Regions from separate parts of the Mesorhizobium sp. M0751 genome, predicted to be linked through region 2. Evidence: predicted binding sites of a transcription regulator. Region 2 holds the regulator's gene; the other holds the start of a gene.
The links. The regulator LexA, encoded in region 2, represses DNA repair genes until DNA is damaged. The targets are predictions, from matches to a motif close to TGTTCNNNNTGTGTTCNG.
Positions count from the first base shown of each region.

Region 1: NKI19_RS03690 (helicase-related protein) is a predicted target of LexA. The motif match lies at 2,179-2,196, and genes of this name have one in related genera.

Region 1 covers NZ_JAMYPH010000002.1:201,987-208,498, reverse strand. The annotation lists gene NKI19_RS03690 (helicase-related protein) at 1-2,012, opposite strand, end outside; gene phbB (acetoacetyl-CoA reductase) at 2,743-3,468, opposite strand; gene NKI19_RS03680 (acetyl-CoA C-acetyltransferase) at 3,573-4,757, opposite strand; gene phaR (polyhydroxyalkanoate synthesis repressor PhaR) at 5,036-5,644, shown strand; gene NKI19_RS03670 (citrate/2-methylcitrate synthase) at 5,713-6,512, opposite strand, start outside.
Region 2 covers NZ_JAMYPH010000006.1:10,810-17,321, reverse strand. The annotation lists gene gltX (glutamate--tRNA ligase) at 1-1,242, opposite strand, end outside; gene NKI19_RS11920 (ComEC/Rec2 family competence protein) at 1,339-3,804, shown strand; gene lexA (transcriptional repressor LexA) at 3,798-4,532, opposite strand; gene kynU (kynureninase) at 4,980-6,227, shown strand; gene NKI19_RS11905 (hormone-sensitive lipase) at 6,325-6,512, shown strand, end outside.

The sequences.
Region 1 (6,512 bases), on a different contig from region 2:
GCCGCGCGGCCTTCCTGGTCGAGCGACTTCATCTCGTCGGCAATGTCGCGACGGTTGATGAGGCCGAAATGCTCGACAAGCTGGAAAGCGATGCCGCGGCCGATGCCGGTGATCTGCTCGGCATTCTTGAGATCGACCAGCGGCTTCAGCAGGGATTCGATCTGGAAATTGACGAAGCGCTCGGCGCGCGCCGCAACCTTGTCGCGGGCCGGGCCGGTGAGTTGCTCGTCGGCGAGCAGAACGAGACGCGGCTTCAAAGCGTCTTCGCCGGCAACCAGCGTGCCGATCGGGGCGCCGATCCAGCGCAGCGTGCCATCCGAACCCAGCGCAATGTCGCCATTGGCAGAGGCGCCGAAGCGCTCGGCCCGCGCCTCGAACTCGGCGGCAAGCGCCTTCTGCGCCGCCGCCCGCACTGCCTTGGCGTCCTCGCCGCCGGCGCTCTGGTCGGCGGTGAAGCGGAAACCCTGCAACTCGCCGACGTGATGGCCTTCGACGAGGACAGTTCCGGTTGGGCTGATTTCGGCTTCAGGCATCGTGTTTTCTCTAAGGCGCCGCATGAGGACGGAAGTCCTGCGGTCTACAAAACGTTTCGTCAACCGCTCATGCAGCGCATCCGACAATCTGTCTTCGATTTCGCGCGTCTTTTCCTGCCAGTGTGCCCGATCGGCCAGCCAGCCGGGCCGGTTGGAAACGAAGGTCCATGTGCGGATCTGGGCAATCCTGTGCGATAGCGTGTCGATGTCGCCTTCGGTGGTATCGGCACGGCGCACCTGCTCGGCCATGTAGTTCTCGTCGACATGGCCGTGCCTGGCAAGGTCCATGTAGATGGAGGCGATCAAGTCGGCGTGCTGGGCCGGCGCGATCTTCCTGTAGTCGGGCAGCGCGCAGGCTTCCCACAGCAGCGCCACGCGTCTGGCATCGGTGGTGAGTGCCCGGACGTCCTCGTCGCGCGACAGATGCTCGAGCGCCTGCGCGTCTACTGCCGGCAGTGCGCGCGTCAGACCTTCGACCGGGGCGTTGGTCTCAATCGAGCGCTTCAGCGCATCGAGGTTGGCGAAATCGAAATGCGCGGTGCGCCACTGCAGCACTTTCACCGGGTCGAAATCATGCGCCTCGATCTTCTTGACCAGTTCCTCATCCAGCGGATCGACCTGGCCGGTGACGCCGAAGGTGCCGTCGCGCAGATGCCGGCCGGCGCGGCCGGCAATCTGGCCGAGCTCGGCCGCCGTCAGGTTGCGGTACTGGTAGCCGTCGAATTTACGGTTCTGGGCGAAGGCGACGTGTTCGAGGTCGAGGTTGAGGCCCATGCCGATGGCGTCGGTGGCGACGAGGTAGTCGACGTCTCCCGACTGGAACAGCGCCACCTGGGCGTTGCGGGTGCGCGGGCTGAGTGCGCCGAGCACGACGGCGGCACCGCCCTGCTGGCGGCGGATCAGCTCGGCGATGGCATAGACCTCGTCGGCCGAGAAAGCGACGATCGCGGTGCGCCGCGGCAGGCGGGTCAGCTTCTTCGAGCCGGCATAGGCAAGGTGCGATAGCCGTGGCCGGGTCACCACCGACACGCCCCGCAGCAGGCGCTGCAGGATGCCGTGCATGGTGGCCGCACCCAGCAGCAGCGTCTCCTGGCGGCCGCGCAGATGCAGGATGCGATCGGTGAAGATGTGGCCGCGTTCGAGATCGCCGGCGAGCTGGACCTCGTCGATGGCAACGAAGGCGGCGTCGGTCTCGCGCGGCATCGCTTCCACGGTGCAGACCGAGTATTTCGCGCCAGCCGGCTGGATCTTTTCCTCGCCGGTGATGAGCGCAACCTTATGGGCGCCGACCTTCTCGCAGACGCGCGTATAGACCTCGCGGGCAAGCAGCCTGAGCGGCAGGCCGATGACGCCGCTTTCATGCGCCACCATCCGTTCGATGGCGAGATGGGTCTTGCCGGTGTTGGTCGGGCCGAGCACGGCCGTCACGTCTCGACCCGACAGGATCAGCGGTTCAGTGTGTTTCGGATGGATGTTCATCGGCCTGGAAATAAGGCTCTCTGCCTCGCATTGTCGGGAGCGCGCCCATATTGGCCGCGTATGACAGGCGACACATAGGGATTTCGGGCGCGAAGCGAAAGCGGAATGTGCCGAGGGCGGGCCGATTGGTAGCTTCAAAGCCAAAAATCTGTTCCCGATTAACAGTTGGAACGAGTCTGGAACGAATCAGCGACGAATCACTGACTCGCGCTGATTCAGGTTTTGTTCACGGCTACATCTGGGCTTTCTGCCGGCGAATCTCACCACATGCTGAATCCCGGAAACTGGCCCGATTCATGCAGGCGGCATCCAAGCCAGCACCACGGTTAACCTTTGCCGGTGAATGATCGTGGCCGGCCAACCTGCTTCGCGCAACATTATGAAATTATTGATGTTTCCTAATGCGCTTCAATCATTTCGAGGGTGTTTTCAGCTCTCGCCGTTAACGTTCCGCTCAAAGCCGGAACGAATCGGCGACGAATCAGAGATAGCCGAAGTTTCTTGGTTTGTTCACTGCAACATGTTGTGTTGTGAACAGCTTTTCCACCGAGAATCCACATGCTGCCGGGCGGTTTTTGCACAGGTTGCGCAGCGGCCGTTAACCTTTGTGTACCGAATTGGGGCAGCGTGTTGCATCGAGATCTTGCAACGGGAAGACCGCTATAGAAACGGGCCGTTTTGCAGGCCCGTTCGTCCAAGCGCGTATCTATCTCAACGTAAAGATAAACGGTCAGGCGATGTACTGACCGCCATTGGCTGATATGGTCGAGCCGGTGATGAAACCGGCATCGTCGGAAGCGAGGAAGACGACGCAGCGCGCGATCTCCTCCGGCTCGCCGAGACGGCCGACCGGGATGTGCGGGATGACGCGCTCGTTAAGCACCTTCTCGTCCATCGCCTTGACCATCTCGGTGGCGATGTAGCCGGGGCAGATGACGTTGACGGTGATGCCGGCGCGCGCGCCTTCCTGGGCCAGTGCCTTGGTGAAGCCGATATCGCCGGCCTTCGAGGCCGAATAGTTGACCTGGCCGACCTGGCCTTTCTGGCCGTTGATCGAGGAGATGGTGATGATGCGACCGAACTTGCGGTCGCGCATGCCGCCCCACAACGGATGTGTCATGTTGAAGACGCCGGAAAGGTTGGTGTCGAGGACCTCTTTCCATTGCTCGCGCGTCATCTTGTGGAACATCGCGTCGCGAGTGATGCCGGCATTGTTGACCAGCACCGAGACGGGACCGAGATCGGCCTCGATCTGTTTGATGCCGGCGGCGCAGGCCTCGTAGTCGGCGACCGACCATTTATACACCGGGATGCCGGTTGCGGCCTTGAACTTTGCCGCCGCTTCCTCATTGCCGGCGTAGTTTGCGGCCACCGAATAGCCGGCGCTTTTCAACGCGACCGATATCGCCGCGCCGATGCCGCGCGACCCGCCTGTGACGATTGCAACCTTTGTCATGTGTCCTCCCGGGAAATGCAGATGACTGAGCGTTGAAGCGGTGGGGTTTGCCCTCTACTCCCTACTCGCTTTGCGCCAGCATCCTATTCGTATCGCTTATCTCATCACAATGCTTCCACGCACATGGCAACACCCATGCCGCCGCCGATGCACAGCGTCGCAAGACCTTTATTGGCACTTCTGCGGCGCATCTCGTAGACCAGCGTGTTGAAGATGCGGGCGCCCGAGGCGCCGACCGGATGGCCGATGGCGATGGCGCCGCCATTGACGTTGACGATCGCCGGGTCCCAGCCCATGTCCTTGTTGACGGCGCAGGCCTGCGCGGCGAAGGCCTCGTTGGCTTCGACCAGATCGAGGTCGCCGACCGACCAGCCGGCCTTGGCCAGCGCCTTGCGCGAGGAGGGGATCGGTCCCGTCCCCATGATCTGCGGGTCGACACCGGCGGTCGCCCAGGAAACGATACGCACCAGAGGTGTGATGCCGCGCCTTGCGGCTTCCGCTTCGGTCATCAGCACCACGGCGGCGGCGCCGTCGTTGATGCCGGAAGCATTGGCTGCTGTCACCGTGCCTTCCTTGTCGAAGGCCGGCTTGAGCTTGGTCATGGCGTCGATTGTCGCGCCGTGGCGGATGTATTCATCCTGGTCGACTACGGTGTCGCCCTTCCTGCCCTTGACGGTGAAGGCAACGATCTCGTCCTTGAATTTTCCGGCTTTCTGCGCGGCTTCGGCCTTGTTCTGGGAAGCCAGTGCGAACTGGTCCTGGTCGTCGCGGGTGATCTGGAACTGGCGGGCGACGTTCTCTGCGGTGTTGCCCATATGATAGCCGTAGAAGGCATCGGTCAGGCCGTCCTTGATCATGGTGTCGATCAGCTTGAAGTCGCCCATCTTGACGCCACCGCGCAGATGCTGCGCATGCGGAGCCATCGACATCGATTCCTGGCCGCCGGCAACGATGATCCTCGCGTCGCCCTGGGCGATCTGCTGCATGCCGAGCGCGATGGCGCGCAAGCCCGAGCCGCAGAGCTGGTTCAGGCCCCAGGAGGTCGCCTCCTGCGGCACGCCGGCGGCCATTGCCGCCTGCCGCGCCGGGTTCTGCCCTTGAGCCGCGGTCAGGATCTGGCCGAGAATGACCTCGTCCACCTCCTTGCCGTCGACGCCGGCACGGACCAGCGCTTCCCTGACGGCGACCGCACCCAATTCATGGGCTGGCGTGTTGGCGAAGGCGCCGTTGAAGGAGCCGACGGGCGTGCGCGCCGCACTGGCGACAACGATGGCGTTGGAAGCGGACATGTTCTTCTCCAGGCTTTCGGGGAACGATTTCGGGTGCCGTCGGGGACTTTTCTTGCCCTTTCCACAACCCGAGTCAAACCCGAAATGGGTAGGGCGTTGCTCCGTCGCAAGCAGGCCGCGCGTCGCGGCGACGGCAGCCCATCCGTGCTGCGCAGCATAAAATGTTCTCGCACTGCACAAACTGCTTGGATTCATGACGCTTTTGCGCATATCCTTTAAAAAGGCGCAATCGTTACCGGCGGCTTACTTAAGCTGCCCGGTGTCCGGGGAGGATGCAGATGGCCGCAAAAGACGAACCTATTGTTATCAAGAAATATGCCAATCGCCGTCTCTACAATACGGGCACCAGCACCTATGTGACGCTCGAGGATCTCGCTGAAATGGTCAAAAAAGGCGAGGACTTTACTGTCCAGGACGCCAAGACCGGTGACGACATCACGCATCCGGTACTGACCCAGATCATCTTCGAGCTGGAGAACAAGGACGGGCAGAACATGCTGCCGATCCCGTTCCTGCGTCAGCTTATCGCCTATTACGGCGACCAGATGCAGATGATCGTGCCGAGCTTTCTCGAGCAGTCGATGCTGGCCTTCTCCAAGGAGCAGGAACGCTTTCGCGAGCAGATGAAAGATGCCCTTGGCAAGTCGCCGATGGACATGATGAAGATCGCCACGCCGATCAAGGTTCTGGAGGAGCAGACTCGGCGCAACATGGAAATGTTCCAGAACGCCATGCGGCTGTTCACGCCGTTCCCGCCCGCGGGCTCTGCGCCGGCAGCAGCACCGGCCGAACCGGCCAAGAAAGAAACACCGGAAAAACCCGACGACCTTCAGGAGTTGAAGGAGCAGATCGCCGCGATGCAGCGCAAGCTCGACACGATGTCGTGACTGCCGGCAGGCGAAGCGCCGCGTCGAACCTTCCTTGAGGTGCCGCTGAGACTTCGCAAGCAGCGCGGCTAGAGTTGCTCCGGCAGGGGTCCCTGGTAGCGGGCGCGCGGCCGGATCAGGCCGCTGCTTGTCACCTGCTCCACGGCATGCGCGGCCCAGCCGACGCCGCGGCCGAGCGCGAACAGGCGGAACGGCGCATCGGACGGCAAACGGAGACTGCGCGTCAGCGCAGCCAAGGCGAAATCGACGTTCGGGCGCATGCCTGTTGCCGCAAAGGCCGCATCGCAAAGCCGTGACAGCCCATCATCGACATCTATCGCGGCCAGCAACGGTTCCGCACGCGGATCGCCGTCGGGATAAAGCGGATGGCCAAATCCGGGCAGTGGCCTGTCGTGACCGAGCCAGCGACCGACAGCCGCATCCGGCCCCAATCTCTGCGCATCCTCGCCCAACATCACGACCGCCTCCGCAGCGCCGCCATGGCGCGGACCGGAGAGGGTGGCGAGGCCGGCAAGCAGGCAGGCCGAAACAGGTGCGCCGGTGGACGCGGCGACCCGCGCGGCGAAGGTCGATGCGTTCAGTTCGTGATCGGCCAACAGCACGAGCGAGCGGCGGATCAAGTCTGCGCCGGCAGCATCGAGGGACCAGCCCTGCGCCAGCCTTTCATGCACGGCACCGCTTCCGCGAACCGCGCCGAGCGCCAGGGCCAAAGCGGCGATAGCGCCGGCCGCATCGTGGTTGAGCGAAGCCAATCGGCGGCCGAGCGAAGGCCGTCCGTTGGCCGCCAACGCGGCCAATTCCGCGAAGGCCGCCGATTGGCCAGTTGCGCCGTTGCCATGGCGGCTCGCCGACCCGAACGACACTGGTG
Region 2 (6,512 bases):
GGCAGACCAGTCCGACACCGTGGCTAGTGCCGCATGAGCGCCCCGCAGGATCGCGCGCGCCTCACCGCTAAGCAGCGCCGCCGCCTTCTCGTCGACCGGCAGCGGCCGCTCGACGAACAGGAATGCAGCCCCTTCAACAAGTTCGACCAGCGTCTTGGCGCGCTCCTTCAGGCCCGGCAAAGCGGCAAGCAGTTGCGCTCTGCCTCTGTCGTCGAGGCGCGCGGCGATTGCCGGGCCGCCTTCGAGATAGGGCAGAGTGGCAATGAAGATGTCGAGCAGCGCCGCGTCGTTCATCCGGCGCATATGCACGCCATTAAGCGCCTCGAGTTTGGCGAAGTCGAAACGGGCGGCGCCCTTGTTGACGTCGCCAATGTCAAACCATGCAATCATGTCGGCTATCGACATGATTTCATCGTCGCCGTGGCTCCAGCCAAGCCTCGCAAGATAGTTGAGCAGCGCCTCCGGCAGGTAGCCCATGGCGCGATAGGCCTCGACGCCAAGCGCACCGTGCCGCTTCGACAGCTTGGCGCCGTCGGCACCGTGGATCAGCGGGATATGCGACATCGACGGCACCTCCCAGCCCATGGCCTGGTAAATTACGGTCTGGCGTGCGGCGTTGGTCAAATGATCGTCGCCGCGGATGATGTGGGTGATGCCCATGTCGTGATCGTCGACGACGACGGCATGCATGTAGGTTGGATTGCCGTCCGAACGCAGAATAATGAAATCGTCGAGATCCTTGTTGGGAAAGCGCACGTCGCCCTGGACGCGGTCATGTACCACCGTCTCGCCGTCTGTCGGCGCCTTGATGCGGATCGCCCCCTTGGCGCCGGGCGGCGCCTCCGACGGGTCGCGGTCGCGCCAGCGTCCGTCATAGCGGGGAGGCAGCCCCTTGGCCCGTGCGCTCTCGCGCATTTCTTCCAGCTCGGCAGGCGTCGCATAACAATAATAGGCCTTGCCCGTGCGAACGAGCTCCTCGGCGACCTCGCGATGGCGCGGCGCACGCTCGAACTGCGACACCGGCTCGCCGTCCCATGTCAGGCCAAGCCAGGAAAGCCCGTCGAGAATGGCCGCGGTTGCCGCATCGGTGGAGCGCTCACGGTCGGTGTCCTCGATGCGCAGCAGCATCGTGCCGCCTGTGTGCTTGGCATACAGCCAGTTGAACAGCGCCGTGCGCGCGCCGCCAATGTGCAGATAGCCGGTGGGCGAGGGGGCAAAACGGGTGACGACCTTATCGGGCATGGAACTCTCAGGCGGGCGAAGGAAGTGGGTTTTCGGACTTTCGCGCGTTGCGCGTTCATGTAGCATAGGAGGTCGAGGGCGCAAGGGGCAGACCCGATGGCTGTGCGAGGCCGTGGTGCGGGCGGGGGCGAGGACGCTGGCAGCGGCGTCAGCGAACGCTTGCTGTTTGCCGCTCCCCAGCCTGTCCTGCTGGCACCGGCATTGCTGCCCGCTCCGCGCTTTGATGCGCCGTCACTGCCGGCCAGCGACCCCGCAACGGTTCCCGTGCCCGCGGGCGAGCCCATCGTGCGCCTACGCCGTCGTTTCCGCCTCCCGTCACCGTCCCGTATCCGCAACAGCGTAACCTCGGCGGCCGGCCTGGAACTCGACCGCGGCATCGCCTTCCTGCTGGTGCCGGTATTCCTCGCGTGCGGGGTGGTCGTGTATTTCGCGATGGCGGCTGAGCCGGCCTTCCCACAGCCGATCGCAATCGTGCTTCTCACGGCGCTTTGTGCCGTCCTGTCGCGCTCTTGGCCCAGAGCCCGCCTGTGCTTCATAGTGGCGCTGCTCTGCGCGCTTGGCGTGCTTGCCGCCAAGTTCGAGACCTGGCGTGTCGGAACGCATATGCTCGGTTCCGAAATCTCGACGCGGCTGACGGGCCGCGTCGTATCGTACGAGCCCATGGCGAGCGGCCGCATCAGGCTGACAATCGATGTGATCTCAACTGCCAGGCCGACGCTGCGCTATATGCCGGGACGGGTCCGCGTTTCGGCGATGAAGATACCGGCTGAGCTGACCGCTGGTTCCGAGATCACCGGCTATGTGCGGCTGCTGCCGCCGACCGGCCCGGTGCGGCCCGACAGCTATAATTTCTCCTTCGACAGCTATTTCGCCGGTATCGGCGGCAGCGGCTTTTTTCTCGGCAATCCGAAAGTCGTGTCGTCGGGCAGCATGCCGCTTGCCGCGCGGCTTTCTTCCGCGATCGAAGACGCGCGCGAATCCATCGCCGACCATATCCGCAGCCGCATCGGCGGCGCCGAGGGCGAGATTGCTGCTGCGCTGATCGTCGGCGTGCGCGCCGGCATTCCCGAGGAGATCAACGAAGCGATGCGGCGTACAGGCATCTATCACATCATCTCTATCTCGGGGCTGCATATGGCGTTGGTCGCCGGCACCATCATGGCGCTGCTGCGCGGCGCCTTTGCGCTGTTTCCCGATTTCTCATCGCGACGGCCGGTCAAGAAATATGCCGCGGCCACCGCGCTTTTTTCGATTGCGGCCTACCTCGTCTTTTCCGGCATTGTGGTAGCGGCCGAACGCAGCTTCATCATGCTGGCGGTGATGCTTATCGCCGTGCTGTTCGACCGGGCCGCGCTCACCATGCGCAACCTGGCGATCTCGGCCATCGCGGTCATCCTGGTGTCGCCGCACGAGGTGGTCGGTCCGAGTTTCCAGATGTCCTTCGCCGCGACGGCGGCCCTTGTCGGCGCCTATGCAGGCTGGTCCGATTACCGCGCCGGCAGGGCCGCCACGCCGCCGCTGCGGCGGTCGCCGCTACGCTTTGCCACGCGAAAGGTCCTGCTGGGCATGGGCGGCCTAGCGATGACCTCGATCATTGCAGGGAGCGCCACGGCGCTTTTCGCCATATGGCACTTCCAGCGCGTGGCGCCGCTCAGCCTGTTCGCCAATCTGGCCATCATGCCCATCGTCTCACTGGTCGTCATGCCCTTCGCCGTTCTCAGCGCGCTGGCGATGCCGTTCGGTGCGGATGGGCCGTTCCTCTATGTGATGGGCAAGGGGCTAACGGCGATGATCGCCCTGTCCGGGTGGATCTCCGAGCGCTCGCCGATCGATGCGGTCGGGCTGATTTCGCTGAGATCCGTCCTTCTGGTGACGATCGCCCTCGTCATTGCCAGCATGGCGACGACCTGGTTGCGGCTCGCGGCACTTCCTTTTGCGCTCGCCGGCTTGCTGACGACAACGCAGACGCGCGTACCCGATGTATTGATCTCGGAGGACGCACGGCTGGTCGCGCTGCCGATTGGGAGCGGTGAACTCGCGGTCAACCGGGCACGCCCGAATGAGTTCACCATCGACAACTGGAAACGCGCGCTCACATCAGAGGCTATCGTCGCGCCGGAAACACCTGGAAAGAACGACCCGCAATTCGACATTGCCGATCCGGCCGAACTACCGCCGGGCATGCCGTTCATTTGCGCGGACGGCCTCTGCCTTGCCAGGCATCCATCCGGCGCGATCATCGCGCAAGCCAAGGACCGCAATACTGCGCGGCCAGCCTGCGCCTTTGCCAGTTTGATCGTCATCGACGACGCCACCGCCCATAACCCCTGCTACTACGACCGGCTGGTCCTCGTCGTCACCAAACGGCAACTGGCGCGCGCGGGAAGTGCCGCCGTCTATTTCGATCCACAAGCGGCAACACGCGCCGAAATCCGTTTCGCAGTCGAAAAATCATACCGGCCCTGGCACGTGCAGCGGAAATTTTCACGCGCGGCGCGGGGCCTGCCGCCATACCGCAGGGCCGACAAACCCAAAGCCGGCGCCAAGGGCGGAGCTCAGTAGCGGCGGATCAGTCCGACGAGCTTGCCTTGCACCTTGACCCTGTCTGGTCCGAAGATGCGCGTCTCGTAGGCCGGATTGGCGGCTTCCAGGGCGATCGAAGCGCCCTTGCGGCGGAACCGCTTCAGCGTCGCTTCCTCCTCGTCGACCAGTGCCACCACGATCTCACCGGGGCTCGCCGTATCGGCATTGCGGATGATCACCGTGTCGCCGTCGAAAATGCCAGCCTCGATCATCGAATCGCCTTTGACCTCGAGCGCATAATGCTCGCCGCCCATGATCATATCCGGCGGCACCGAAATCGAATGCGTCTGGTGCTGGATGGCGTCGATCGGCACACCGGCGGCGATGCGGCCCATCACCGGGATCGAAACGGCGGCGACGACATCGTCGTCATTGCCGGCTGCAGGGACGCGCGACGATGTCGGCTTGCCCTGCCGAGGGGCGCCTTGCCCGAGGCTGCCCTGGATGACACTCGGCGAGAACTTGCGTGCCGCATTGAGGCCGGGGGCGATCGAGTCAGGCAGGCGCAGCACCTCCAGCGCACGGGCCCGGTTGGGCAAACGGCGAATGAAGCCGCGCTCCTCCAGTGCCGTAATAAGCCGGTGGATTCCCGATTTGGAAGCCAGGTCGAGCGCTTCCTTCATCTCGTCGAAGGAAGGCGGGATACCGCTTTCCTTCAATCTTTCGTGGATGAACATAAGCAGTTCGTGTTGTTTGCGTGTCAGCATAGCGACCCCCAACAGAATCAGAAAAACAAACCCAGAACAAACACTATCTGTTCCAGTTGTGTTCCGCAACTGTTTAAAGTTTAATGAATGCGTTAAGGCTCGGGAAACAAACGACGTCCCCTAACCGGGGTACCGCACTTTCACCGTCGCGAGCCTCATCGCCTTGATTCTGCTTTCGTTTGCGCCCTTCTGGCTTCCCGGAAGGCCACATTGGCATCGGCCGTCGGTCGGCAAATGGCACGGAAGTGAACCCTATCGAGTGTGCGGTTTGGTCAATGCACCGTGAACGAAACGAACTCAAAACGCCAACCTCGGGTTAGGTCCTGGTTTCCATCGCCTGGTCAGGCTGCTTCTCGCCGGTGGAGTCTTGCTGCGCGCAACCAGGTAATGGAAGAACAGTCGATGCGTGTCCGGCGTTGCGTTGGATCTTGGGGGAGCAGGCAAATCATGACAGGAATTCCCGATCTCGTGGCCGTAAAGGCGATGGATGCCGCGGATCCGCTGCGCGCGATGCGCGACCGCTTTGTGTTGCCGCAAGGAGTGATCTATCTCGACGGCAATTCGCTAGGAGCTGCTTCACGTGCCGCTTTCGATGAATTGCGCAAGGCCGCGACCGAAGAATGGTCGCATGATCTTATCCGCGCCTGGAACGCGGCCGGCTGGTTCAACATGCCGCTCGAACTCGGCGACCAGCTCGGGCGCCTGATTGGCGCCGCGGCCGGCCAGACGGTGGTCTGCGACACGACGTCGGTCAACATCTACAAGCTGCTGCACGCCGCCATGGCTATGCGACCGGAGCGGCAGGTCATCGTCGCCGAGGGCGATAGTTTTCCGACGGACCTCTACATGGCTGAGGGTGTGGTTTCGACGCGAAAAGATACGCTGCTGCGCCTCTCGGGGGTCGACGCGCCGAGCATCGAGGAGCTGATCGACGCACGCACCGCCGTGGTGCTGGTCAACCACGTCAACTACAAGTCGGGCGAACTGCGCGACATGCCGGCGCTGACGCGCAGGGCCCAGGAAGCCGGGGCGATGATCGTCTGGGATCTCTGCCACACCGCCGGTGCGATGCCAGTCGAGCTCGACAAGGCAAAGGCCGATTTTGCCGTTGGCTGCACTTACAAATATCTGAATGGCGGACCGGGCGCGCCTGCCTTCATCTATGCGGCTGAGCGGCATCTTGCCGACATCCAGCAGCCGCTCACCGGCTGGTGGGGCCATGCACGGCCCTTCGCCTTCGAGCCAGGCTATGCGGCCGGCACCGGCATCCGCCGGTTTCTGTGCGGCACCCAGCCGATCCTGTCGATGCGCACGCTGAAGGGCGCGCTCGACATCTGGAACGATGTCGACATGACGGCGGTGCGCAAGAAGAGCATTGCGCTGGCCGATCTGTTCATCGAGCTTGTCGAGGCAAAGTGCGGCACTTACGGGCTCACGCTCGAAAGCACGCGCGACGGGGAAAAACGCGGCAGCCAGATTTCATTCATGCATGAGCATGGCTACCAGATCATGCGCGCGCTGATCGAACGCGGCGTGATCGGCGATTTTCGCGCGCCATCGACCATGCGCTTCGGCTTCACCCCGCTCTATGTCGGCTATGCCGATGTCTGGCAGGCCGTCGAAGTGCTTGAGGACATCCTGCGCACCGGTGCGTGGAAGGATGCGCGCTTCGCCATCAAGGCGGCTGTCACTTGAGATTGATGCGAGAGCTGGAGCCGTGAGGCTGGCGACGACGCGCCGCGCGATGCTTACGGCTACGTTGCAAGGCCATATTGCCAGGGGAGGGCGCAGGGTGTTCGAACGTCACATTGCCGATTGGGATAACGCCTATGCCAACGGCGCCAATATAGCCGGCAGCGATCGCTGGCCGGCGGCCTGGATGGAGCCAGCGCGGGTTTTCCGCGACGTGCTTTCGACCGAGGGCAGGGCGCGGCTCGACTTGGCCTATGGCGATAAACCACGCAACCGGCTCGATCTTTT